Regions from separate parts of the Mesorhizobium sp. WSM4906 genome, predicted to be linked through region 1. Evidence: riboswitches for the same ligand, from Rfam matches in the RefSeq annotation. Region 1 holds a riboswitch; each other region holds the start of a gene.
What was found. A riboswitch is a leader RNA that binds a small molecule or an ion and turns the genes downstream of it on or off. The one in region 1 is predicted to bind cobalamin.

Region 1 (7,771 bases):
CATGAATATAGTCGTAGGCGGCCATTTTCAGTTCCGTCGATAGAGTTCGGCGACGCCGGCCGCGCCAAGCCTTGCCAGGCAGGCGGCGGCGGTCTCGCCGGGATGTCGTGCGCTGCGGATTGCAGTGGCAATGCCGGCAACCCCACGCGCGGCGTCATAGCCCGGCCTGTATCCGGCAGGAAGGGCCTTTGCCGTCCCGTCCACGACAAGTCCGGCTCCGTTTTCGTCGCCGACCAGGGTGAGCGCCGCCGGGCCGGGATGGGCGCAGCCCTTGGCGCAGCCGGAGATGTGCAGGGTGATGGAGGTATCGAAGAGGTCGGCGCTTTCGGTCGCGATCGTCTCGGCGATGGCGCGGGCGGCAATGCGGGCGGAAGCGCAAGCCGGCGCGCCAGGACAAGCGGCGATGCGGGTGCGCGGGTCGGCTGGGGAGGTGACGAAGCCGAGGGTAGCGGCGGAGGTTTGCAGCGAAGCGCAGGCTGATGAGGAGAGGCCGAGGAAGAGCAGGGCGCGGCCGGGGGCCAAGCGGATTTCGGTGGAGCCGCGTTGCAGGACTTGCCTCACGAGTTCGATGAGAGGCTGCGCCGGCATGCTGCCAAAGGGCAGGCCGATGCCAAGGGCGTGGTCGTTGGCTAGGTCGAAAAGACCGACGGGGGAACGTTGGCGCTCCACGGCGCCCCCCTCTGTCCTGCCCGTCCTCCGCAGCAGCTGCGCTGCAGCTGCGGAGGGTGGACCGGACATCTCCCCCACAAGGGGGGAGATTGCACTGTCGCCGCCGGTTTCGCCAATCGCTGACGTCGCAAAATGAGGGTGGGCTCCAGAAGGGGAGCCGGCGGCGAAGCTGCCAATCTCCCCCCTTGTGGGGGAGATGTCCGGCAGGACAGAGGGGGGCGCGAAGGAATGCCAGCTCGCGAGAGAGACCAACTGCCGCTCCGTCAAATCCCGCGTATGTGCCTCGCGGCCTCTTTCGGCGACCATCCTCAGGGCAGCTACCGCTATATCCCGCGCCGCATCCCCATCGACCAATGCGAGCGGCCTGGCGCTTCGGCTGTCACCGCCAACCGACACGCGCCAAAGAAGCTCGCCTCCAGCCCGCACCGCCTTCAGCCGCACATCGGCCGTCAGCGCATCCATGGCCAATTGCCCGCCGCCGTCGACAATCACCGACACTTTCGGTCCCAGCCTTGCAGCCAGCCCGGCCTCGTCGATCGCAGCCCTGATCCGCTCAGCCAACGGGCGCGGGTCGGCGACCTCCTGCGGATCGATTCCCGCCAGCGGCCCAATTTCGACCGGAACGCCCGTGCGCACCGCAATGCCAAGCGCATCCACCTCCGCCGCCAGCAGCCGCGCGCTTTCCGCCGTCAGCCCGCGGATCTGCAAGCTGCCGCGCGCGGTCACTTCCATGATGCCGTTGCCGTGGCGCAAGGCGGATTCGCCGAGTCCGACCAGCGATCTGGGCGAAAGTCCTCCAGCGACCGGGTTGAGCCGCACCAGCAGCCCGTCGCCGGTCTGCATCGGAGCGCTCAGGGCAGGGCAGGCGCCGCGGCGGGAAAACGCGTTCATGCCGCTACCCCGCTTGCCTGCGCCTCGGCGATCAAGGCCGCAAGATCGTCGTCGATGGAGTTGCGGAGCGGATGCCAAAGCCCGCGCCGCCGCGCCGACAGGAACCGCTCGGCGATGACTTTTGCTGCGGCTGGGTTCTCGCGCAGCAGGAAGGCGCGGACATCAGGGTTGCCAACATAGGCGTCATGCACCGCCTCGATCAGCGCGCCCGAAATGGCGTGCGTCGTCTCGGCGAAGCCGACGAGACGGTCGACCGTCTCGGCGAATTCGGAGGCGCCGCGCGGGCCGTGGCGCATCTGGCCGGCGATGAAGCGCGGATTGACCGCGCGGGCCCGCACCACGCGCGACACGGCCTCGCTCACCGAGCGCGGCTTCGGCTTCTTCGGATCGGTCGTGTCGAGCACGATGACGTCGGCATTCCTGCCAAGGGCAGCAAGCGCGGCCGAAAATCCGCCGATAAAGGCGACGTCGGCCGAGCCTTCGAGGATGTCGCGCCCCGGATCATCGCCGGTATGGACGAGAAGATCGGCCTCGGCGATGCGGCCCTCGAAAGCGCCGGGCGCCGCAACCGCTTCGCCGTCGGCGCCGCCATAGGCGTGCGAGGTGGCCTCGAGATAGGCGCGGCCGATCTCCTCGCGCGCCCCCCATTCGCCGCGCGACAGCAATTCCTCGACGCCCGCGCCGTAGGTTCCCGGCGAGGTGCCGAAAATGCGCGGGCCGATCTTGCCCCGAGCGCGGGTCGCTGCAGCGAGGGGATTTTCGGTATCGTCCTCGTCGCGGCTCGCAACCGCATTGGCGGCGGCGTCTATCAGCGCGATCTGGGTCGGGAACATGTCACGGAACAGGCCTGAAATGCGCCAAGTGACGTCGACGCGCGGGCGGCCGAGCGTCGCCGGCGGCAGCACCTCGATACCGGTGACGCGCCCGGTCGCGGCATCCCATTGCGGCCGGCAGCCCATCAGCGCCAGGCCTTGCGCGATCTCCTCGCCGCCCGTGCGCAAAGAGGCCGAGCCCCAGAGGTCGATGACCAGCGAACGGGGCCAGTCGCCATGGCTCTGCATGTAGCTCCGCACGACTTCTTCCGCCGCCGCCTGGCCAAGATCATAGGCGGTCGGCGTCGGCATGGTGCGCGGGTCGGAGGTGAAGAGGTTGCGGCCGGTGGGCAGCACGTCGGAACGGCCGCGCGCCGGCGCGCCGGCCGGGCCTGCCTTGACGTGGCGGCCGTCGAGGGCGGCGAGCAGGGCAGTCTTTTCGGACTCGGCGCTTTGGCGGCGCAGCGGATCTGCTTCGTCTTGCGGCGCGCGGCCGTAGACATGCAGCCCGTCCTTCACCGCGAAATCCTTGAGGTCGCAAAGCCAGGCGTCGATGCGGCGCAGCGCTTCGTCCGGCGCATCAGTGCCGGCAACGCCAGCCTCCGCCGCAAGACCGGACTTCTGTGCGGTCTCGACGATCAGCCTCGCCAGCCGATCGCGGCGGCGACGGTCGAGCCCGTCGGCCTGGGCGTATTCGTCGACAAGACGCTCGAGGCGCTGCTGTGCTTCGTCCAGACCGGCGCCTGTGAGCGGCGGCGGCAGATGGCCGAGCGTGACGGCCGAGATGCGGCGCTTGGCCTGTGCCGCCTCGCCGGGATTGGAGACGATGAAGGGATAGACGACCGGCAGCGAGCCGGTGACGATCTCGGGAAAGCAGGTGTCGGAGAGCGCGACTGTCTTGCCCGGCAGCCACTCCAGCGTGCCGTGCGCGCCGACATGGACGATTGCGTGAACGCCAAGCGATTTCTGCAGCCAGAGGCCAAAGGCGATGAGCTCGTGGCGCGGGGGGAGCGTCGGGTCGTGGTAGTCGGCGCGGCGGTCGGCGGAGCGGCCGCGGTCGGGGGCGAGAGCGACGGTTACGTTGCCGAAGGTCGCGGCGCGGAAGGGGAAGCCTGGCGAGGAGGCTGCCTGTAAAGGACGGCGTTCTGTCGCGCCCCCCTCTGTCCTGCCGGACATCTCCCCCACGAGGGGGGAGATTGATCTGTCGCCACCGCTTTCGCCAATCGCCAGCGCTGCAGGAATGGCGCCATCGACGGACCTGCTAATCTCCCCCCTTGAGGGGGAGATGTCCGGCAGGACAGAGGGGGGTGCCTCGCGCAGACCTATCTGGTCTTCCGCGCTGCCCCAGGCAGCCCTGACTGCATCACGCGCGCCTCCCGGCAGTTCCGTGGACGAGCGCAAGTAGTCTTCTAGACTTAACCCGTGTCCGCCCATTTCCAGCGCATCCAGCAACGCGCGCGGCGATTGCGGAATCCCATCAACCGCATAGCCTTGTTCCTTCAGGTCATGCAGCATGGCGAGCACGCTCGAGGGCACGTCAAGCCCGACGGCATAGCCTGTACGCCCAGGTGCGCTCGGGTAGTCCGGGATCAGGATCGCCAGCTTGCGCCTGGCCCGCTCAGTCTGCCGCAGGCGAACGAAGGCCGCGACGCGCTTGGCGACCTGCGCGACCCGATCGGCCTTCGGCCGGTTGGCGAAAGCGCGGAAGGCAAGCGCCGGGTCGGTCTCGATCTCGCCCTTGAAGGAGATCGCGCCGGCCAGAATGCGGCCGTCGAGCTCCGGCAGCACGACGTGCATGGCGAGATCGGCCGGCGCCAGACCGCGCTGGGTCTTCTCCCAGACCTCGCGCCTCGTCGTGGCGACGATGACCTGGAACACAGGCACGCCGGCGCGGTCGAAGAGCGTTTCTGCGCCCGGCTCGGCGCCGGAGGCGAAGGCGGTGGCGGTGATGATGGCGGCAGGGTTCAGCGATGCGAGGGCGGTTTCGACGAAGGCCAGAGACGCCGGGTCTTTTAGGCTGGATACGAAGATCGGCACCGGGGTCAAACCTTGCGAGCGTAGCGCGTCAGCCAACGCATCGATCGGTGCCACGTCGGCGGCGAGCAGCATCGAGCGGTAGAAAAGGATGGGGATGACGGCGAAACTGTCGACGTCGAGTTCCGTCACACCCCCCTCTGTCCTGCCGGACATCTCCCCCGCAAGGGGGGAGATTGCTCTGTGGTCGACGGTTTCGCCAATCGCAGATGTTGCAGATGGCTGTTTTGATGCCCCTGAAGAAGAGGCGCCGGGGCTGGTGACGGCTGATCTCCCCCCTTGCGGGGGAGATGTCCGGCAGGACAGAGGGGGGTGCGAAGGATCGCCGACTTTTGCGAAACCCGGCTTCTCAACGACGCCGACTCCTGGCTCATAAAACCCGGCTTTCGGCACGCTCACTGCCTCGGTCACCACCGCATCCGACCCAGCCAGTCGGGCCAATCTCCGCACCAACACAGCCATATTGGTCGGGCCACCTTCGCGGAAATAGCCGAGTAAGGCGTCGAGCTCGGCGCGCGGCAGCGTCGAGCCTTCGATCAGGCGCTGATCCTTGTCATGGCTTTCGCCCGGCAGCAGCGCCAGCTTGATGTTTCGTTCGCGTGCGACCGCCGCAAGCTGGTCGCAGCCGTAGCGCCACCAGTCGTAACCGCCGAGAATGCGGACCAGGACGATCTTGGCATGGCGGGCGACGCTGTCGATCCAGAGATCGACCGACATCGGGTGGCGCAGGTCGCGAAGGGCAGCAAGCCGCATCGAGGGCAGTCTTTCAGCGTCCGCCTTCCAGGCGGCGGCGAGGCCGGCAAGGTCGCTGTCGGTGAAGGACAGCGCCACGACATCCGCAGGCGTCTGCCTGAGGTCGATCGGCTCGGCGAGATCGTCGAGCGAGGCGGATGTCGTGGTGAGGATATGCATCGCTTTTCGTGTTGGGCTTTTCGTGCTTGCCTCAGCCGGCGAGGATACGCTCGACCGCTGGGCGATTCAGCCCCTTGAGGCCGATGACGACGAGCCGCGAGCGGCGATCGTCCGCAGCCGTCCAGGCGCGGTCGTAATAGTGATTGACGCGCGGGCCGACGGCCTGCAGCAGCAGCCGCATCGGCTTGCCGCCGACCTCGACGAAGCCTTTCACGCGCAGCACGTTTTCCTGCTCGGCGGCGAGGGCGACGCGTTTTGCCAGCTCGTCCGGATGCGAGATCGACGGGATATCGATGACGAAGGAGTCGAAATCGTCATGCTCGTGGTCGAGCTCGTCGTCATGATGGGTCTTGCGGTTCTCGATGTCGTCCTCGACGGCAAGGCCGAGGCCGAGCAGGACCGACGGATCGACCTTGCCGTGCGTCGTCGGCACCACCTTCACGGCACGCGCCACATGCTCGCCGATGACGGCGTTGGCGCGCTCCGAGCCAGCCGCGTCCATCAGGTCGCTCTTCGACAGGATGATCAGGTCGGCGCAGGCGATCTGGTCCTCGAACACCTCCTCGACCGGATCGTCATGGTCGAGGGAATCGTCGGCAGCGCGCTGCGCCTGGAGCGCGTCCATGTCGGAGGCGACGCGGCCGTCTGCCAACGCCGGGCCGTCGACCACGGCAATGACGCCGTCGACGGTGACGCGGCTCTTGACCGTCGGCCACTGAAAGGCCTGAACCAGCGGCTTCGGCAGCGCCAGGCCGGAGGTTTCGATCAGGATGTGGTCGACCTTCGGCGAGCGCGACAGGATCTGGTCGAGCGCCGGCACGAAATCGTCCGCCACGGTGCAGCAGATGCAGCCGTTGGCGAGCTCGACGATGTTCTCCTCCGGGCAGGTGTCGATGCCGCAGCCTTTCAGGATCTCGCCGTCGATGCCGACGTCGCCGAACTCGTTGACGATGATCGCCAGCCGCTTGCCCTTGGCGTTTTCGAGCAGGTTGCGGATCAGCGTCGTCTTGCCGGCGCCGAGGAAGCCGGTGACGACGGTGCACGGAACACGGGAAACGGAAGCGTTCATGGTCAGTCCTTCAGGAGATCGAGAGGCGGGATGCGGGCAACCAGGCCGCGTTTGAGGGAATCGGGCCGGCCGCGCCACGGAATGAGGCCATCGGTCGATGTGGCGAAGAGCTTCGCGCCGGCGACGAGGTCGGCGCCGCTGTTCGTTTCCAGGTCGCCGAAGACATAGCTCCAGCAGCCGTCGCGCAGGAGCGCGGCGCTCAGGCGGCGCTTGCAATTGCCGAGGCATTCGACAGTGCGGATGCGGATATCCTGGCCCGACGCTGCGCTGCGCGTGTCCTCGGCCAGCAGGGCGCCGGCGCGCGGATGCGCGTCCGAACCGCTCTCGTCGCGGCAGGACGAGCAGACGATGACGGTCACGCCGGCCAACGCGTCGGACTCGGACGAAATGTCCGCACTGTTTGCCGGGAAACTGCCGTTGCGATCCAAAACCAGGCTCCTTGCCCGGAAAACCCGCCGGGCGTTCGGATACTTAAAGTCTCAGACGGCAGGTCTCCTGGCTCGCGGGTCATCGCCTTCTCGTGCCGCCTTCCCGGGGACATCCCAGTGGTTTTCGGCTGAGGCTCGTCGCTCACAGTTGCGGGGACAGCCGCGGATTTGGAATTTTTCAACTCCGCACCGCATTCCCTCTTGGCTCCTCCCTTTGCCGGGAGGAGACCGTCTGGGTCAGGATTTAGGCTTACGGCTATGCGCCTGTCAACGCGCGGCTACGACACCCGGATGTCGGCCAGCGCCGGTCCAAGGTCGCCGGCCGGCGTCACCTCGATCGCCTCCAGGCCGAGCCAGGATTGCATCTGCTTCAGCTCTTCGAGCAATTGGGCCGCCGTTTCGGGCGGAGCGTGAGCTTCAGCGTAGGCGGCGTGGACGCGCAGCACGCTGGCCGGGCGATCGGCCCGCAAGTCGACACGCGCGACGATCCGGTCGCCGAGCAGGAAGGGCAGCACGTAATAGCCGTATTGGCGCTTTTCGGCCGGCGTGTAGATCTCGATGCGGTAGCGGAAGTCGAAGAGCTTTTCCGTCCGCGTGCGCTCGAAGACGACGGGGTCGAACGGGGCGAGCAGCGCGCGCGCCTCGACCCGGCGCGGGAGGCGGGCGTCCTTGTGGAGGTAAGCGGTCTTGTCCCAGCCCTCGACCCGCACCGGCAGCAACTCGCCAGCCTCGACCAGTTCCTCGATCCTGTCTTTGGTGTCGCCGGGTGCCAGACGAAAGTAGTCGCGCAAGTCGCCATAGGTGGCGATGCCATGGGCGCGGGCGGAAATGCGCAGCAATTCGCGATGCGCGTCCTCGACCGAGGGTACAGGCAGGTCGAGCACGGCCTGCGGCAAAACGCGCGCGGGCAGGTCGTAGTAGCGCTCGAAGCCGCGCCGGTAAGCGGTGGTGATGCG
Region 2 (7,771 bases), 1.3 Mb from region 1:
GTCGAGATGTGCTCGCGATGCGGGAACACCGCGTATTTCTGCGCCGGCACCCGCACCCGGAAGAACTCCTTGGGCAGGTCGGAGAAATCGCTCACCTCGACACCGGCGATGTAGTCGAAATTGCCGGCATCGTCGCCATTGACGCAGACGCCGTAGGCGACGTCGCCGACCTCGCCGGGGATGTGGCCGATATAGGGGCCGAAGCGCTGCCACAGCATCGGGATGCCGGCGCTGCTCTCGCAGCTGTAGCGCTCGCCGAGACCGGCGATGAGGAAGGGCCGGCTGGTCTCGAAGCGCGGCGGTTCGAGTGCGGCGAGAAATGAACTGTCCATCAGGATAGGCTCCACGAGGTCGAGATTTTGGGTCGAGCCCTGCGCGCGCACCAGTTCCGGCGTGGTGCCGAACTGCTCGCGGAAAGCCCGCGTGAAAGCCTCATGCGAGTTGTAGCCGGCATCGAGCGCGACCGACAGGATGTCGGGCGCGCCGCCCGCAAGCTTGCGCGCCGCTTCGCTGAGCCGGCGCGCCCGCACGTAGCCCATCACCGACCGTCCGGTCGCGGCGCCGAAGGCGCGCGTCACATGGAAGCGCGACACGCCGCTGCTTGCCGCGACATCGTCGAGCGAAATCGCATCGGGCAGACGGCTTTCGACAAACCACAGCGCTTTCTCGGTCGGGTTCATGGCTCCTCGCATTTGGCGGGGCGACACTAGCCACCGCGCCGACAGCCAGTTTGATCGAAATTGCGCGGTGAGCGAAGTCGAAACGATGTTGACAAACGAAGGCGGCATTCTCTAGTGCGTAACGTTATTACATAACGAAGGGAGAACAAAATGGCAGCTGTAGTGAGGGGATGCGCGGCAGCCCGTTGCGACTCGCACGCGGACAACCTACGATGGCGGCGTCATGGTCCCTGAGCCGCAAGGCAAGGGGTGAAAAGGGAACACGGTGAGACCTGCTTCGGGTCGAGGCCGTGGCTGCCCCCGCAACTGTGAGCGGCGAGCTCCATCCGAACGCCACTGGCCGGCAAGGCTGGGAAGGCGGATGGCGCAACGACCCGCGAGCCAGGAGACCTGCCATCGACACGAGTTGACCGGACGGGGTGTGCCGGGAGGAGACGCGGGCACCGGCCTTGTCGGCCGGCTCGTCCCAGCATCCTTCCGTCGCCATTTTTGGAGAGTGACGGAATGCTGGACGGCTCCATCGATCGTATCCATCAAGCCATCGGATATGCGGCCTGGAGATACCATCCGGGCGACCTGGCGGGGCTTGGCTCGTGATGCCGCCGGTCCTCGAAGCCCGTGGCCTCGGCGCGACGGCCAACGGCCGCGCGCTGGTCGACAATGTCAGCCTGTCGCTGGCGGCCGGCGAGCGGCTGGCCATCGTCGGCCCCAACGGCGCCGGCAAGACGACGCTGCTGCGCATGCTGTGCGGCGCTCTGTCGCCGAGCCACGGCGAGGTCCGCTTGGCCGGACGTCGGCTGGACAGGATCACCACGGCCGAGCGCGCCCTCAACATCGCCGTCGTCGGCCAGACAGACCAGCCGGATCCGCGACTTGCCGTCATCGACTATGTCGAGCTTGGCCGCGTCCCGCACGCCGGCCTGAGGCGCCGGCACCACGACCGCGACATCGTCGTCGAAGCGCTGCGGCGGACCGGGCTCTTGCCGCTGCTCGCGCGCACCATCGGCTCGCTGTCCGGCGGCGAACGCCAGCGCGCGCAGCTCGCCCGCGCTATCGCGCAGGAGCCGAAAATCCTGTTCCTCGACGAGCCGACCAACCACCTCGATCCGCGCGCCCGCGGCGAGCTGCTCGGCCTGGTGGCCGGCTTCGACATGACCGTCGTCGCCGTGCTGCATGATCTCGCTCTGGTGGCGCCCTTCGCCACCCGTGTCGCGGTGATGAGCAACGCCCGGCTGCACGCGCTGGCGCCGCCGCGCCAGGCGCTGGCGCAGCCGCTCATCCGCGAGGTCTTCGGCATCGACGTGCTGCATCTGCAGCACCCGACCGAAGACCGCGAGCTCACCGTCTTCGACCTTGCCGGTCGCGCCGCCTCGTCATCCTGAACCGTCCAAACAAGGAGCATCTTCCGATGAAACGCCTCGTGCCGTCCTTTGCCTTGTCGCTTTTCGCCTCGGCGGCTGTTGCCTTCCCGGTTACCGTCGACAGTTGCGGCAAGCCGCTCACCTTCGACGCCCCGCCGAAGCGCGCCGTCATCCAGGACCTCAACATGGCCGAGATGGCTTTCGCGCTGAAGCTGCAGCCGTCTATCGTCGGGCTCACCGGCATCACCGGCTGGTACAAGGTCGGCCCCGAATTCAAGGCTGAGCAAGGGTCTATTCCGGAGCTCGCGCCGAAATATCCGACGCTCGAAAACCTCGTCGCCGTCGAGCCCGATTTCTTCTTCGCCGGCTGGTATTACGGCATGAAGCCGGGCGGCGAGGTCACGCCCGACACGCTCGCCCCGCACGGCATCAAGACGCTGGTGCTGACCGAGAGCTGCGTCCATCTCGACAAGAACCGGCCCGCCGCCTCGATGGACCTGCTCTTTGGCGATGTCGAGAAGCTCGGCAAGATCTTCGGCAAGGCGGCCGAGGCGGAGAAGCTGGTCGCCGGCTGGAAAACCGAGCTCGCCGACATCAACGCCAAGGTGGGCGACCGCAAGGGCACGCGCGTGTTCCTCTACGACTCCGGCGAGGACAAGCCCTTCACCGCCGGCAAGTTCGCCATCCCCAACGCGATGATCGCCGCCGCGGGCGGCGAAAACATCATGGCCGATATGGAAACGAGCTGGGGCAACACCGACTGGGAGACGGTCGCTTCGCGCAATCCGCAATTCCTCATCCTGCTCGACTCCCAGGATGGCGGCGGCTATCGGAAGCTGCTCGATTTTCTCAAGGCGCATCCGGCGATGAAGGAGACCGACGCGGTCAGGAACGAGCACTTCGTGGCGCTGCGCTACGCCGAACTGACGCCCGGACCCGCCAACATCGAGGCGATCGGCAAGATCGCCAGGGCCATGCATCCGGAAGCGTTCTGAGGTCTTGCGTTCAGATGGCCTGAGATGCTCCCGTTGACTGATCGCCTGCCTCGGAGATTGGCCGAAACGCCCGCGACGTCGTCATCCACGGGCGGAGCAAGGAGCGAAGCGACGCGGCGCAGACCCGAGGATCCATGCCATGACGCAGAGGCGCCGCCACGGTGCAGAATTCTGCTCCGTGGCACCCTTCGCGCGAGGTCACGGCATGGATTCCAGGGTCTCCGCGACGGAGCTTCGCTCCTGCTTCGCCCTGGAATGACGAAGTCGCGGAGGCTTCGGACAATCGCGAAGGCAAGCAAGGCGATGACAGGTCTGACGGCGTGACCTTGCACCGATCCTTCACCCTCGCGATGACGCTGGGCGCGATCCTTCTGGTCGCGCTCGCGCTGCTGTCGATCGCCTATGGCTCGACGCTGATACCGCTTCGCGAGGTTGTCGGCGCCCTGGCGCGTGCGGCCGGTCTGGACGGCCGGGCCGTGCCGGGACCTGTCGGCGGCATCGTCGTCGACCTCAGGCTGCCGCGCACGCTGCTGGCGATCTCCGTTGGCGCCGGCCTCGGTGTCGTCGGCGTGCTGCTGCAGACCGTCACCCGCAACGACCTCGCCGACCCGTTCCTGTTCGGCCTCTCCTCGGGCGCCGCCGCCGGCGCGGTCTCGGTCATCACCATCTTCGGCGACAGTTTCGGCATCTGGACCTTGCCGGTGGCGGCCTTCACCGGCGGCATACTGGCGGCGGCCATCGTGCTTCTGCTCGTGTCGCGGGTGAGAGGGCAAGGGCCCGAGCGGCTGATCCTCGCCGGGCTCGCCGTTTCCTTCATGTTCACCGCCTTAACCAACTACCTCGTCTTCGCCGGTGACCAGCGCGCCGCCCATTCGGTGCTGTTCTGGACCATGGGCGGGCTCGGTCTCGCCCGCTGGGACAATATCGGCCTGGCGGCGCTGGGCGCCGGCATCATCCTTGCCTACGGGCTCTGGAACCACCGCCGCTTCGATGCCTTCCTCGCCGGTGAAAATGCTGCCGAAAGCCTCGGCGTGCCTGTGGCGGGCATGCGCCGCAAGACATTCCTCATCGCCGCTCTGGCCACTGCTATCCTCGTTGCGGTGGCCGGCGTCATCGGCTTCGTCGGGCTGATGATCCCGCATCTCGGCCGTCCGCTCGCGGGTCCGCTGCATCGGCCGCTGATAGCGATCTGCGCGCTGTTCGGCGCGATCCTTCTGCTCGCCAGCGATCTGCTCGCCCGTACGCTGCTGCCGCCGCAGGAACTGCCGATCGGCATCATCACCAGCTCGCTCGGCGCTTTCTTCGTCGTCACGCTGCTGATGCGCAGGCGGCTTTAAAGCAATTCCAGGAAAGGTGTGAGCGGCTTTCCGTCCGCAATTGCGCAAAAACAAAGAGATAGAGTGGTTCGCCGTTTCCGTGAAACGGTGAAACGCTCTAGCCGCGATCACACCGTCCAGAAATAGCGCACGATGTGGAAGAAGATCGGCGCGGCGAAGACCAGGCTGTCGGTCCGGTCGAGCATGCCGCCATGGCCCTCGATCAGGTGGCCCCAGTCCTTGACCCCCTGGTCGCGCTTGATGGCCGAGGCGACGAGCCCGCCGAGGAAGCCCATCGTGCAGGCGACGAAGGCGACGGCCGAAGCCTGCAGCGGCGAGAACGGTGTGATGAAGGAGAGCAGCGCGCCGAGCAGGCTCGACGCGACCAGCCCGCCGATCAGGCCCTCCCAGGTCTTCGACGGCGAGACGTTGGGTGAGAAGCGGTGTTTTCCAAACAGCTTGCCGAAGATGTACTGCAGCACGTCGCTGCCCTGCACGACGATGATCAGGAAGGCGATGAGCAAGAGATTGCGGCCCTCGAAGCCCGGCACGTTGAGCGTCAGCAGGGCAGGGACATGGCTGACGCAGTAGACCGAGATCATGATTGCCCATTGCTGAGCCGACACGCGCTCCAGGAAGCGCTCGGTATCGCCATGCAGCGCCGTGATCGCCGGCATCAGCAGGAAGCAGTAGACCGGGATGAAGATGACGAACAGGCCGTACCAGGCCGTCCACACCAGCCAGTACTGGAACGGAATGACGATGCCGAACATGCCGAGCAGCACCCAATGGTCGCTGCGGCGGCTATGCGTCAGCGTCACGAATTCGCGCAGCGCCGCGAACGAGATCAGTGCGAACAGGATGGTCATGCCGTAGCGGCCGAAGAAGAAGGCGACCGTCATCAGCGCCACCATCACCCACCAGGCGTTGATGCGCTGCGTGAGGTTGACGAGCGTCGCGCTCAGCGGCTTCGGCGCGCGCGCCGACAACACGGCGGCGGTGGCGCTGGCGGTGGTGAGCACCACGAAGAGTCCGATAATGAGAATGCTGATTTCGTGGCGCATCAATCGTCTCGGTCGGGGCGCGGATTGAGCGCCAGAAGTGCTGCGCGGGCGCGCTCGAGGAAGGCGCGGCGTTCCTCGCCCGGCGCCACCGCCACCGGCGCGCCGAAGACGACGCGGCAAAGCAGCGGCACCGGCAGGAACTGGCCCTTGGGCAGCACGCGCGACATGTTCTCGATCCAGCACGGGATCAATTCGACATCGGGCCGCGCCATCGACAGGTTGTAGAGCCCTGAGCGGAACGGCAGCAGCTCGTCGCTCATGTTGCGCGTGCCTTCCGGGAAGATGATCAGCGAATGGCCCTGGTCGAGAACCGAGAGCATGACGGAGATCGGGTTCTCTTCCGGGCTCGTCCATTGCCGGCTGATCAGCACGGAGGACAGCATGTCCTCGGCGATGAAGCGGCGCAGCCGCGACTTTCCCCAATATTCGGCGGCGGCCACCGCGTGCGTTATCGCGCGCTCCTTCTCGCTGAGGCATGCCGACAAAAGGATGAAATCGCCATGGCTGGTATGGTTGGCGAAATAGATGCGCTGCCGGTCGGACGGCTGGCTGCCGCTCCAGATCGGGCGCACGCCGGTCACGGCCCATGCCAGCGCCGACAGGCCGACGGACGTGACCGTCTGCAGCAGGGTGAAGGTCCGGAGCGCAAGCCTGCTCATCTGGGCATCCAGAACCCTGCTGCGAGAAACGCGACGACGAAGATCGCGAAGGCGATGCGCTGCCGGGCAAGCAGGCGGCGCGTTCCGGCGATGCGGTCGTCGAGCGGTCGCGGCGAGGAGGAGGCAGGCTTCAGCCGCATGCGCGCCAGGATATCGTCGACCGCGGCGCCGCCGGAAACCTCGTCGGGGTGCGTCGCCATCAGCCGGAACAGCAGCGCGTCGAACACGAGAAGTGCCGAAAGCCCTAGCACCACGACGGCGCTCGCCGCCGCGACCAGAAGCGCCAGGACCGCGATCGGCGCCTGGAACGCGCCGCGCGCCGAAGCGACCAGAGGCGCGACGCTGTCGCCGGCGATGACGATGGCAGCCGGCCACGCCGCCTGCTTGATCAGCATGGCGGCGAAGGCGGTTGTCCGTTGCTGATAGGCTTCGTCCCTCATGGCGGCTCATCCAGTCCGGCCTGGAGATGCACCGGTCGGCCGGAGGCGGCGAGCTGCTTGCGCGCCTGCGCCGGCGTATGCGAGCGGCCGGTGGCGACCAGCCATCGGGCGACGACGGTGGCGCTGCGCTGGAAGCCGAGCGCGCAGCAGACCAGCACCGTGCCTTGCCGGCGTGCCGGCTCGATCGCCGCCACCGCCCGGTCGAGCATGTCCGCCGGCGGCGGCAGGAGATCGAGCATGCCGAAGCTTTGCCAACGGCCTGTCACGCCGCGCGGCCGTTCCAGCTCGGCGGCAAGGTCGATCACCGTGGCGAAGCCGTTGGCCTCACCGGCAACGGGAAAACGCCCAAGGAAGACGCCGTCGGTAACCGCCACGACCGGCGGCAGCTTGAGCGTCCATGCCCAGACGTTGACCCAGGCGCCCAACCGATAAGGCCAAAGCAGGATGCGGCTTGCCAGCGACACATGGCCGTCCGCCGTCTTCTGGAACACTTTCGCGCCGGCTCCGGCATAGGCGAAGGCGACGATGGCCAACGCCAGAGCCGGCCACAAAAGCACGAGCGCGACGGCGGAATTGGCGGTGCCGATCGCAGTGCCCGCGAGCGCGAAGGCGGCACCCAGCGCGTAGCACAGCGAAAGCCGCCGCGCCTTGCCGTCGGTGGTCAGGCGGAAACCGGCGAAGGGCAACTCGCCCTGGGCCGGAAAGAGCCACAGCGCGAAGAAGCCGAGCAGCGCGCCGGTCGGGATGTCGATGAAATGGTGCTGCCAAGTCGTCAGCACCGAGGCGCCGATCAGCAAGCACCAGCCGTGCCACAGCATCGAAAGCGGACCGGCAAGGCGCAGGCGCCAGTGATCCCAGATGATCGCCAAAAGCGCGATGTGCAGCGACGGCGCCTGGTTGAACGGCTTGTCGAAGCCGCCGAGCACGGCAAACAGGAAGCCCGGCAGGCCGCTCGTCGCCGGCCGCACGAAAGTGGCGGTGAGCGGAAACAGGACGAAGCAGGCGACGGCCACGATCTGCGCGGTGAGATAGCGACCGGCCAGGCGGTCGACGCTGCGCCGGCTGTCGTTGAGCAGGAGCGACAGTCCGTAGAACAGGTTGATCGACCAGTAGGGCACGATGGTCCAGGCGACGAACGGAACATGGTGCTCCCAGGAGAACACGATGCTGCCGACATGGTCGCGCGTCGAGGCCAGCCAGTTGGCGAAGCCGTAGGTCGAATAGAAGAACGGCGCGAGCAAAGCGAGCCAAAGCGC
Region 3 (7,771 bases), 2.3 Mb from region 1:
AGGCATCGCCGGCCTCAGGATCGTTACCCGGGAAGAAGCTCATGTCACGACCTCAGGCGAAGCGGAGCGCGGACCTGGCTTTCGCCTTGGCGGCCTCTTCCTCGCGATTGCGCGGATGCTGGGTGGTTTCGAGGCTGTCGAGCAGCTCGCGCGCGGCGGCCGCGATCGCCTCGACGGCGTGGTGGAAGGCATGCTCGTTGCGCTTGGACGGCTTGGTCGAGCCACTCAGCTTGCGCACGAACTGCAAGGCCGCGTCATGGACCTCGTCGTCGGTCGCCGGCGGATCGAAATTGAACAGGGTCTTGATGTTTCGGCACATGCTTGGACTCCTTGCCTGTTTCTCTCCCCCGCCGCTTCCGTTCTATTCGGCGTCGAGCGGCTCCGTTCCCACCGGCTTGCCGTCGCGCGACAGCCTGATCTTCTCGACCTTATCCTCGGCGGCCTTGAGCAGCCGGTCGCAGTGGGCCTTCAGCGCCTCGCCGCGTTCGTATATCCTGATCGACTGGTCGAGCGGGACATCGCCGCGCTCCAGATCATCGACGATCTTCTCCAGCGCGTCGAGCGCCTGTTCGAAGCTCATCGCCTTGACGTCTTCATTAGCTTCATCAGCCATAATTCATCCCTTCATCAGCCGCCCGACATGGGCGGCGACCGAAAATGCCAGTCCTTGCAGATCGTAGCCGCCCTCCAGCAGGCTGACGAGCCGGTTGCCGCTGTGGCGCCCGGCGCGATCCATCAGTTGGCCGGTTGCCCAGTCGAAATCATCCTCGGTCAGGTTGATCTCGGCCAGCGGATCGCGATGGTGCGCATCGAACCCGGCGGAAATGATGATCAGGTCCGGCTTGAACGCATCGATCGACGGCAGCACGCGCGACAGGAAGGCGTCGCGGAACGTGTCGCTGCCGGTGCTCGGCGCAAGCGGCGCGTTGACGATGTTGCCGGCGCCGGTTTCGCTTTTGGCACCGCTGCCAGGATAAAGCGGCATCTGGTGCGTCGAGCAATAGAGCACCGACGGATCGTCCCAGAAAATGTCCTGTGTGCCGTTGCCGTGATGGACGTCCCAATCGACGATGGCGACGCGCTCGGCCTGATGCTTCTTCTGCGCATGACGAGCGGCGATCGCCGCGGTGTTGAACAGGCAAAAACCCATCGCGGTGGTCTTTTCGGCGTGATGGCCGGGCGGGCGCGCGGCAACGAAGACATTGGCGGCGCGGCCCTCGAAGACATCGTCTATCGCCGCATTGGCGGCGCCGATCGCCGTCACCGCGGCCTGCCAGCTTTTCGGACTGGCGCTGGTGTCGGCGTCGATCGAGACGATACCGCTCGCAGGAATGGCCGCGCGGATGCGGGCAACAAAATCCTCCGGATGCGCGTAGAGGATCGTCGCCTCGTCGCCTTCCGGCGCCTTGACACGGTCGAGGGCCGAAAAAGCCTCGTCGTCCAGCACGCGTTCGATGGCGCGCAAACGGTCCGGCCGCTCGGGATGGCCGGGCGGCGTGAGGTGTTCCAGAAATACCGGATGGGTGTAGAGACGGGTAGCCATGGCCCCTAATCTAGGCACCTGTCGCCCGGATAGCTATGTTCCAGCACCGAATGATTGGGGAAAATCGCGCCGTGCCGTGTCGCTGGCGGCATTGGCGCGGCTTCCGCTTCACGATAAGGTCCCATCGCTGCCTGGTGCCCGCGGACGCGGGAGAATCGGGAACACGGTTGAATTCCGTGGCGTGCCCAACGCTGTGAGGGGGACCGCGCCGGCAAAAGCCACTGTCCTGGACGGGAAGGCGCCGGATGCGGGTCGATCCCGAGCCAGAAGACCGGCCCGGCAGACATGGTCGTCCGCATGGTCAGGCGGAAGACTGCTTTCGCAAGGGGACAAGCGATGCAGGCACGAACGGCCGCCACGAGCGGCGACGACTTTGACCAATTGGCGCGCGACGCCGTCTACCGGGCGATGTTCACAAGACGGGACGTGCGCAGCCATTTTGTTTCGGACGATCTCGACGATCGCGTGCTTGCGCGGCTGCTGACAGCCGCCCATCACGCGCCATCGGTCGGCTACATGCAGCCGTGGAACTTCATCGTCATCCGCGATGCGGCAAGGCGACGACAGGTGCGCGACCTGTTTCTGGCCGCGCGCGAGCAGGAACTGCCGGCGATCGAGGCGGAGCGGCAGGCGCTCTACCGCAAACTGAAGCTCGAGGGCATCTGCGAAAGCGCGCTAAACCTGTGCATCACCTGCGACCGACAGCGCTCGAAGAATTCGCCGCTCGGGCGCTGGCACAATCCGGAGATGGACCTCTACAGCACCGTCTGCGCGGTACAGAATTTCTGGCTGGCGGCGCGCGCCGAAGGCGTCGGCGTCGGTTGGGTGAGCATCATCGAAACCGAGGCGCTGAAGCGGCTCTTGTCGATCCCCGAGCATGTCACGCCGATCGCCTATCTCTGCGTCGGCCGCGTCTCGGCATTCGCGCCGAAGCCGGACCTCGAAGCGCATGGCTGGGGCAAGCGCCTGCCGCTGCCCGAGCTGGTGATGAGCGAAACCTTTTGCGGTGCCGGCGAGGCACAGCTCAAGTCGGCGATCGCCCGCCTTGGTTCGGGGGACGAGCGAAGCCGTGATCAGTCTGCCGTCGTGGAGGCTGCCATTCAAGCAGCCCGGGGCGAATCCCAGCGCGAGCCGCCGAAGGAGCCGAGCGCCTTGTCGCGAAGCTCCCTGAATTTCGACGAGGCCTCGGCCAGCCGCCCATCCCAGTCAGGATTCGGAACCTGGCCCTCGATGGTGTCGAAATAGACCTGCATCAGCGAAGCGATGGCGAAGGGTTCGATGAAGGCAGCCTTGAAAGCCCAGGCGAAGACGATGGCGAGCACGAAGGCCCAGCCGGCAAGCTGCCCCGGTATCACCCAGAGGATGGCGGCTGCCGGGGCCAGCATCAGCAGGAAGATGACGAAGGACACACCCCACATGATCACCGCCAGCCAGACGGCGTTCTTGACCATATGCTTGCCGTTCTGCGCGTAGAGCACGACGCCTTGCCTGGCGGTCTCGAACGGCGAGTTCGAATTGATGCGGATGTTATAGCCGAGGATGATCTCGTCGACATAGGTCAGCGACAGGCGGATGACCGTGTTGATGAAGCTGACGATGCCGCTCAAGCCGGGAATGGGCAGGAACGCCGCGATGCCGCCGATCAGGCCGGTGATGGCGCGGATGGCCCCCTTCACCAGCTGGTCGACGACGAAAAGAATGTTGGCCTCGGCGAAACGCTGGGTCACCACTTCCTTCGCATAGGCGATCTGGCCCTGGCCGTCGGGAACGTCGTGGCCATCGATCAGATGGACCATGACGGCGATGTGGCCGGCCTTGAGAACGTAGAGGATATATTCGCGGATCCAGTAGACGGCGATCGAGACGACGCCGAAGCCGACCACGCCGCCCCATAAGGCAAACGACATCGGTCCGTCCGGATCGGTGGAGATATGGCCTACGCCGTAGCCGACGCTGGCGCCGGTGCCGGTCGCCACGATGTAGGCCACCGTGATGCCGAAATAGACGATCATGCGAAAGACGATGAACGGCCATGTCCGCATCATGATGGACACCGACCGGCCGATGCTGAAGTCCCACATGGCCCCGACTCTCCCGCCCCGCGCATGACCCCGAAAATCGGAACCGATTTTCGGAAAGGATCATGCGCAAACATCAAAAGTGTTACAGCATCCTTTGCGCGTTCAAGGAACGCGCTGCGCTGTAAGAGAATGGCCGGAGAGGATGCGCTCAGGTCTGCGATTGTCAATTGCGGCGGCACCGTGACCGCCTCAAAACGGTGCACAACCCGGCGATATCGTTACCCGATCGTGCGGTCGGGGCTTTTTGCGCAAGCCTTCGAGCAGTTGCTTGAATGCCGCTATCGCCTTCTTCGACGTCGCTTCGGGGTCCCTGGAATTGGCGATGCGCTGCGAGGCCTGGCTGCTGGCGCCGTTGATCAGCCGCGCCGCGGTCTCGGGATCGAGATCGGGAAGACCGCCGGTCGTTCGTTTTCGCCAAAACCCATCGCCATCGCTCGAAACTAGCCGAAGCCTTTCAAACTTCGTCATTCCAGGGCGAAGCAGGAGCGAAGCTCCGTCGCGGAGACCCTGGAATCCATGCCGTTACCTTAGCCGTAGAGTGCAGCGAAGCAGAATTCTGCACCGTTGCAACGCGTCAAGGTCACGGAATGGATCCTCGGGTCTTCGCGCGTCGCTTTGCTCCTTGCTCCGCCCGTGGATGACGACGTCGCGGACGCTTCCGAACTTCCGGCGCATCCCTCGACAGCCTACAGAATCTCCGTCTTGGCGATATGGATGCCAAACCCTTCGAGGCCGACATAGTGGCGCTCGCGCGAGGCGATCAGGTTGATCGAGGAGATGCCGAGATCCCTGAGAATCTGGGCGCCAAGGCCGATCTCGCGCCACTCGCTCTCGCGCCGGCGCGCCTCCTCATGGTCCTCGCGCTCGCCGCTCATCGGGCGCCTGCGCTCCTGGTGGGCGACGCCGACCGAGCCTTCGCGCAGATAGACGATAACGCCGCGCTTGCGCTCGCCCATTGCCTTCATGATGTGATCCAGGCGGTGGCTGGTGCCGAAGACGTCGGTCACGACGTCCTCCGAATGCAGGCGCACCGGCACTTCCTCGCCGTCGCGGATGTCGCCGAAGACGACCGCGACGTGATGCATGGAATCCCAAGGCAGCGTGTAGGTGAAGACCTGCGCCTTGCCGCCGGGCGTGTCGATGTCGGAGCAGGCGACGCGCTCGACCAGCGTTTCCTTGCGCTGGCGGTAGGCGATGAGGTCGGCGACCGAAACCTGCTTAAGGCCATGCTGTTCCGCGAAAGCCTGAACCTCGGGGCCGCGCTTGACCGTGCCGTCGTCGTTGACCAGTTCGGAAATGACGCCGACCGGAGGCAGGCCAGCGAGCTTGCAGAGGTCGACCGCGGCCTCGGTATGGCCGGAACGCATCAGGACACCGCCTTCGCGCGCGATCAGCGGGAAGATGTGGCCGGGGCGTACGAAATCGGTCGGCCCGACATTGCCGTTGGCGAGGTTGCGAACAGTGAGCGTGCGGTCATCGGCGGAAATGCCGGTCGTGGTGCCGTGCTTGAAATCGACGCTGACGGTGAAAGCGGTGGTGTGGGCGGAATCGTTGTCGGCCACCATCGGCGCCAGGTTCAACCGCCGTGCCTCCTCGCGCGGCATCGGCGTGCAGACGATGCCGGACGTGTTGCGGACGATGAAGGCCATCTTTTCCGGCGTGCAGTGCACCGCGGCGACGATCAGGTCGCCCTCGTTCTCGCGCCCGTCATCGTCCATGACGACGACGATCTCGCCGCGCTCGAAGGCACGGATCGCTTCGACGATCTTCTTCTGGTCGTAAGGCATACGTGCTCGCTTCGCTCGCAGGGGAGTAGGGGAATAGGGCAGTAAGGGAGTAGGGAAAAGCAAAAAGTTTGACGTCAGGGCACGACGTAGCCTACGGCCCTACTGCCTTACTCGCCTACTGCCTTACTCCCCTACTCCCCTACTCCCTTCCCCGTCTGTCCTCTGTGCCGCAGATAATGATCCGCGATCGCGCAGGCAACCATGGCCTCGCCGATCGGAACGGCGCGGATGCCGACGCACGGATCGTGGCGGCCCTTGGTCATCACCTCGACGTCCTTGCCGTCCTTGTCGATGGACTTGCGCGGGGTCAGGATCGATGAGGTCGGCTTGACGGCGAAGCGGGCGACGATCGCCTGGCCGGTCGAGATGCCGCCAAGGATGCCGCCGGCATTGTTGGACAAAAACACCGGCTTGCCATCATTGCCGATGCGCATCTCGTCGGCGTTCTGCTCGCCGGTGATGCGGGCGGCCTCGAAGCCGTTGCCGATCTCGACGCCCTTGACCGCGTTGATCGACATCAGGCCCGATGCGATGTCCTGATCGAGCTTGGCGTAGATCGGCGCGCCGAGGCCCGCCGGCACGCCCTCGGCGACGATCTCGATCACCGCGCCGACCGAGGATCCCGCCTTGCGGATGCCGTCGAGATAGGCGGCAAAGATCGAGACCGAGGCCGGATCGGGGGTGAAGAACGGGTTCTCGGCATCACTGACGAAATTCCAGTTCCAGTTGGCGCGGTCGATCGACTTTTCGCCCATCGAGACCAGCGCGCCGCGCACCACCATGCCCGGCACAACCTTGCGCGCCAGCGCGCCGGCCGCCACCCGCGCCGCTGTCTCGCGCGCCGAGGAACGGCCGCCGCCGCGATGGTCGCGCAGGCCGTATTTGACCTCATAGGTGTAGTCGGCATGGCCCGGCCGATACTGGCGGGCGATCTCGCCATAATCCTTGGAGCGCTGGTCGACATTCTCGATCAGCATCGACACCGGCGTGCCGGTGGTGATCATGGTCTGGCCGTCCTCGTCGAGGATGAAGCCTGAGAGGATCTTCACCTCGTCCGGCTCGCGGCGCTGGGTGACGAAACGCGACTGGCCGGGGCGGCGACGGTCGAGCTCGGCCTGGATATCCTCGCGCTTGAAGCGGATGCCGGGCGGGCAGCCGTCCACAACGCAGCCGAGCGCGGCGCCATGGCTTTCACCCCAGGTGGTGACGCGGAACAGATGGCCGAATGTGTTGTGCGACATGGAAAACGCCCTGCCCGGCGGCGGAGCCCGGTTCGCCGGTTCAAGGCTGCCTTCTATTGGCGTTTTCCACAGCGGTCAAACGGTGATCGGATGCATCAATCTGTGATCTGGCCGATTTAGTTTTGACACATTCGGTTGGTTTCTGCTCTCTTCCATCCGCCGTTGAGGATCCGCCGTTGCTCATGCCGGCGCAATGACCAAAAGAGGACGACGATGCGTACCCTGATTGGCGCCGTTGGCACCATGCTCATGATTTCCACCGCCGCATTCGCCGGCCAGACCGAGGGCCTGATCAAGAAAGTCGACAAGGACACGCTGACCCTGACGCTCGACGACGGAAAGTCCTACAAGCTCAACGCCGAGACCGACCTCGACGCATTGAAGCCCGGCATGGACATCGTCATTGCCTACGACGTGACCAACGGCGAGAATGTCGTGACGGATATGCAGCTGCCTGACAGCGATCAGAATTAGCTTTCTGGAGCGTCCGTGTTTCGTCATTCTAGGGCGAAGCGAGGAGCGTAGCGACGCGCGCAGACCCTAGAATCCATGCCGTAACGTCTGAGCGCCGCTACGGTGTAGAACGACCTCAGTTCTGCACGGTTTTTAATGGTCGGCTAAGGTCACGGCATGGATCCTTGGGTCTTCGCTCCGCTTCGCGTCGCTACGCCCAAGGATGACGACTTCACGGGCTTCGTCCGCCCTCTTGCGGGCTTCGAGGCTGCCTCACAACCACTCCAGGCTCCGGCCCTGCAGCCGGAGCAGACGATCCTGCGGGATCTCCAGGCTGGCCGCTTCCTTCTTGGACATGCCTTCGACGAAGCGGAACAGGCAGCGCATCACCCCGCCATGGGTGACGCAGACAGTCCGCTGCTCAAGCGCGTCGAACCACGGCTTGACCCGTTCAAGCAGCATCTCATAGCTTTCCGCGCCTTGGCCCGGCGGCTGGTAATCCCATTTGGCGGCGCGGCGGCCTTGCGTCGATCCGGGATGCCGGGCCTCGAGCTCGGCGAAAGTAAAACCCTGCCAGTCGCCGAAACTCAATTCCACCAGACGCGGGTCCGTCCGGTAAGCGAGCGGGTCGAGCCCCATCGCCGCGCGCATCAGTTCCATCGTTTC

Region 2: it holds a riboswitch for cobalamin, as region 1 does, so the genes downstream of both, QAZ22_RS23535 (ABC transporter ATP-binding protein) here and QAZ22_RS16985 (DUF1636 family protein) in region 1, are expected to answer to the same signal.
Region 3: it holds a riboswitch for cobalamin, as region 1 does, so the genes downstream of both, bluB (5,6-dimethylbenzimidazole synthase) here and QAZ22_RS16985 (DUF1636 family protein) in region 1, are expected to answer to the same signal.

Annotation. Positions count from the first base shown of each region.
Region 1 covers NZ_CP121355.1:3,567,443-3,575,213, forward strand. Annotated here, with positions in the region: gene QAZ22_RS16965 (precorrin-8X methylmutase) at 1-25, opposite strand, end outside; gene cobG (precorrin-3B synthase) at 28-1,560, opposite strand; gene QAZ22_RS16975 (cobaltochelatase subunit CobN) at 1,557-5,318, opposite strand; gene cobW (cobalamin biosynthesis protein CobW) at 5,350-6,387, opposite strand; gene QAZ22_RS16985 (DUF1636 family protein) at 6,390-6,815, opposite strand; cobalamin riboswitch at 6,855-7,063, opposite strand; gene QAZ22_RS16990 (winged helix-turn-helix domain-containing protein) at 7,094-7,771, opposite strand, start outside.
Region 2 covers NZ_CP121355.1:4,893,714-4,901,484, reverse strand. Annotated here, with positions in the region: gene QAZ22_RS23540 (AraC family transcriptional regulator) at 1-680, opposite strand, end outside; cobalamin riboswitch at 888-1,093, shown strand; gene QAZ22_RS23535 (ABC transporter ATP-binding protein) at 1,274-2,062, shown strand; gene QAZ22_RS23530 (ABC transporter substrate-binding protein) at 2,089-3,036, shown strand; gene QAZ22_RS23525 (iron ABC transporter permease) at 3,387-4,373, shown strand; gene QAZ22_RS23520 (phosphatidate cytidylyltransferase) at 4,481-5,416, opposite strand; gene QAZ22_RS23515 (lysophospholipid acyltransferase family protein) at 5,416-6,075, opposite strand; gene QAZ22_RS23510 (hypothetical protein) at 6,072-6,515, opposite strand; gene QAZ22_RS23505 (phosphatase PAP2/dual specificity phosphatase family protein) at 6,512-7,771, opposite strand, start outside.
Region 3 covers NZ_CP121355.1:5,899,711-5,907,481, forward strand. Annotated here, with positions in the region: gene QAZ22_RS28645 (pirin family protein) at 1-43, opposite strand, end outside; gene QAZ22_RS28650 (DUF2277 domain-containing protein) at 53-319, opposite strand; gene QAZ22_RS28655 (exodeoxyribonuclease VII small subunit) at 362-613, opposite strand; gene QAZ22_RS28660 (histone deacetylase family protein) at 617-1,543, opposite strand; cobalamin riboswitch at 1,659-1,838, shown strand; partial or broken gene bluB (5,6-dimethylbenzimidazole synthase) at 1,952-2,464, shown strand; gene QAZ22_RS28670 (hypothetical protein) at 2,644-3,624, opposite strand; partial or broken gene QAZ22_RS28675 (hypothetical protein) at 3,814-4,017, opposite strand; gene ribB (3,4-dihydroxy-2-butanone-4-phosphate synthase) at 4,311-5,411, opposite strand; gene aroC (chorismate synthase) at 5,543-6,652, opposite strand; gene QAZ22_RS28690 (DUF1344 domain-containing protein) at 6,866-7,126, shown strand; gene QAZ22_RS28695 (histidine phosphatase family protein) at 7,379-7,771, opposite strand, start outside.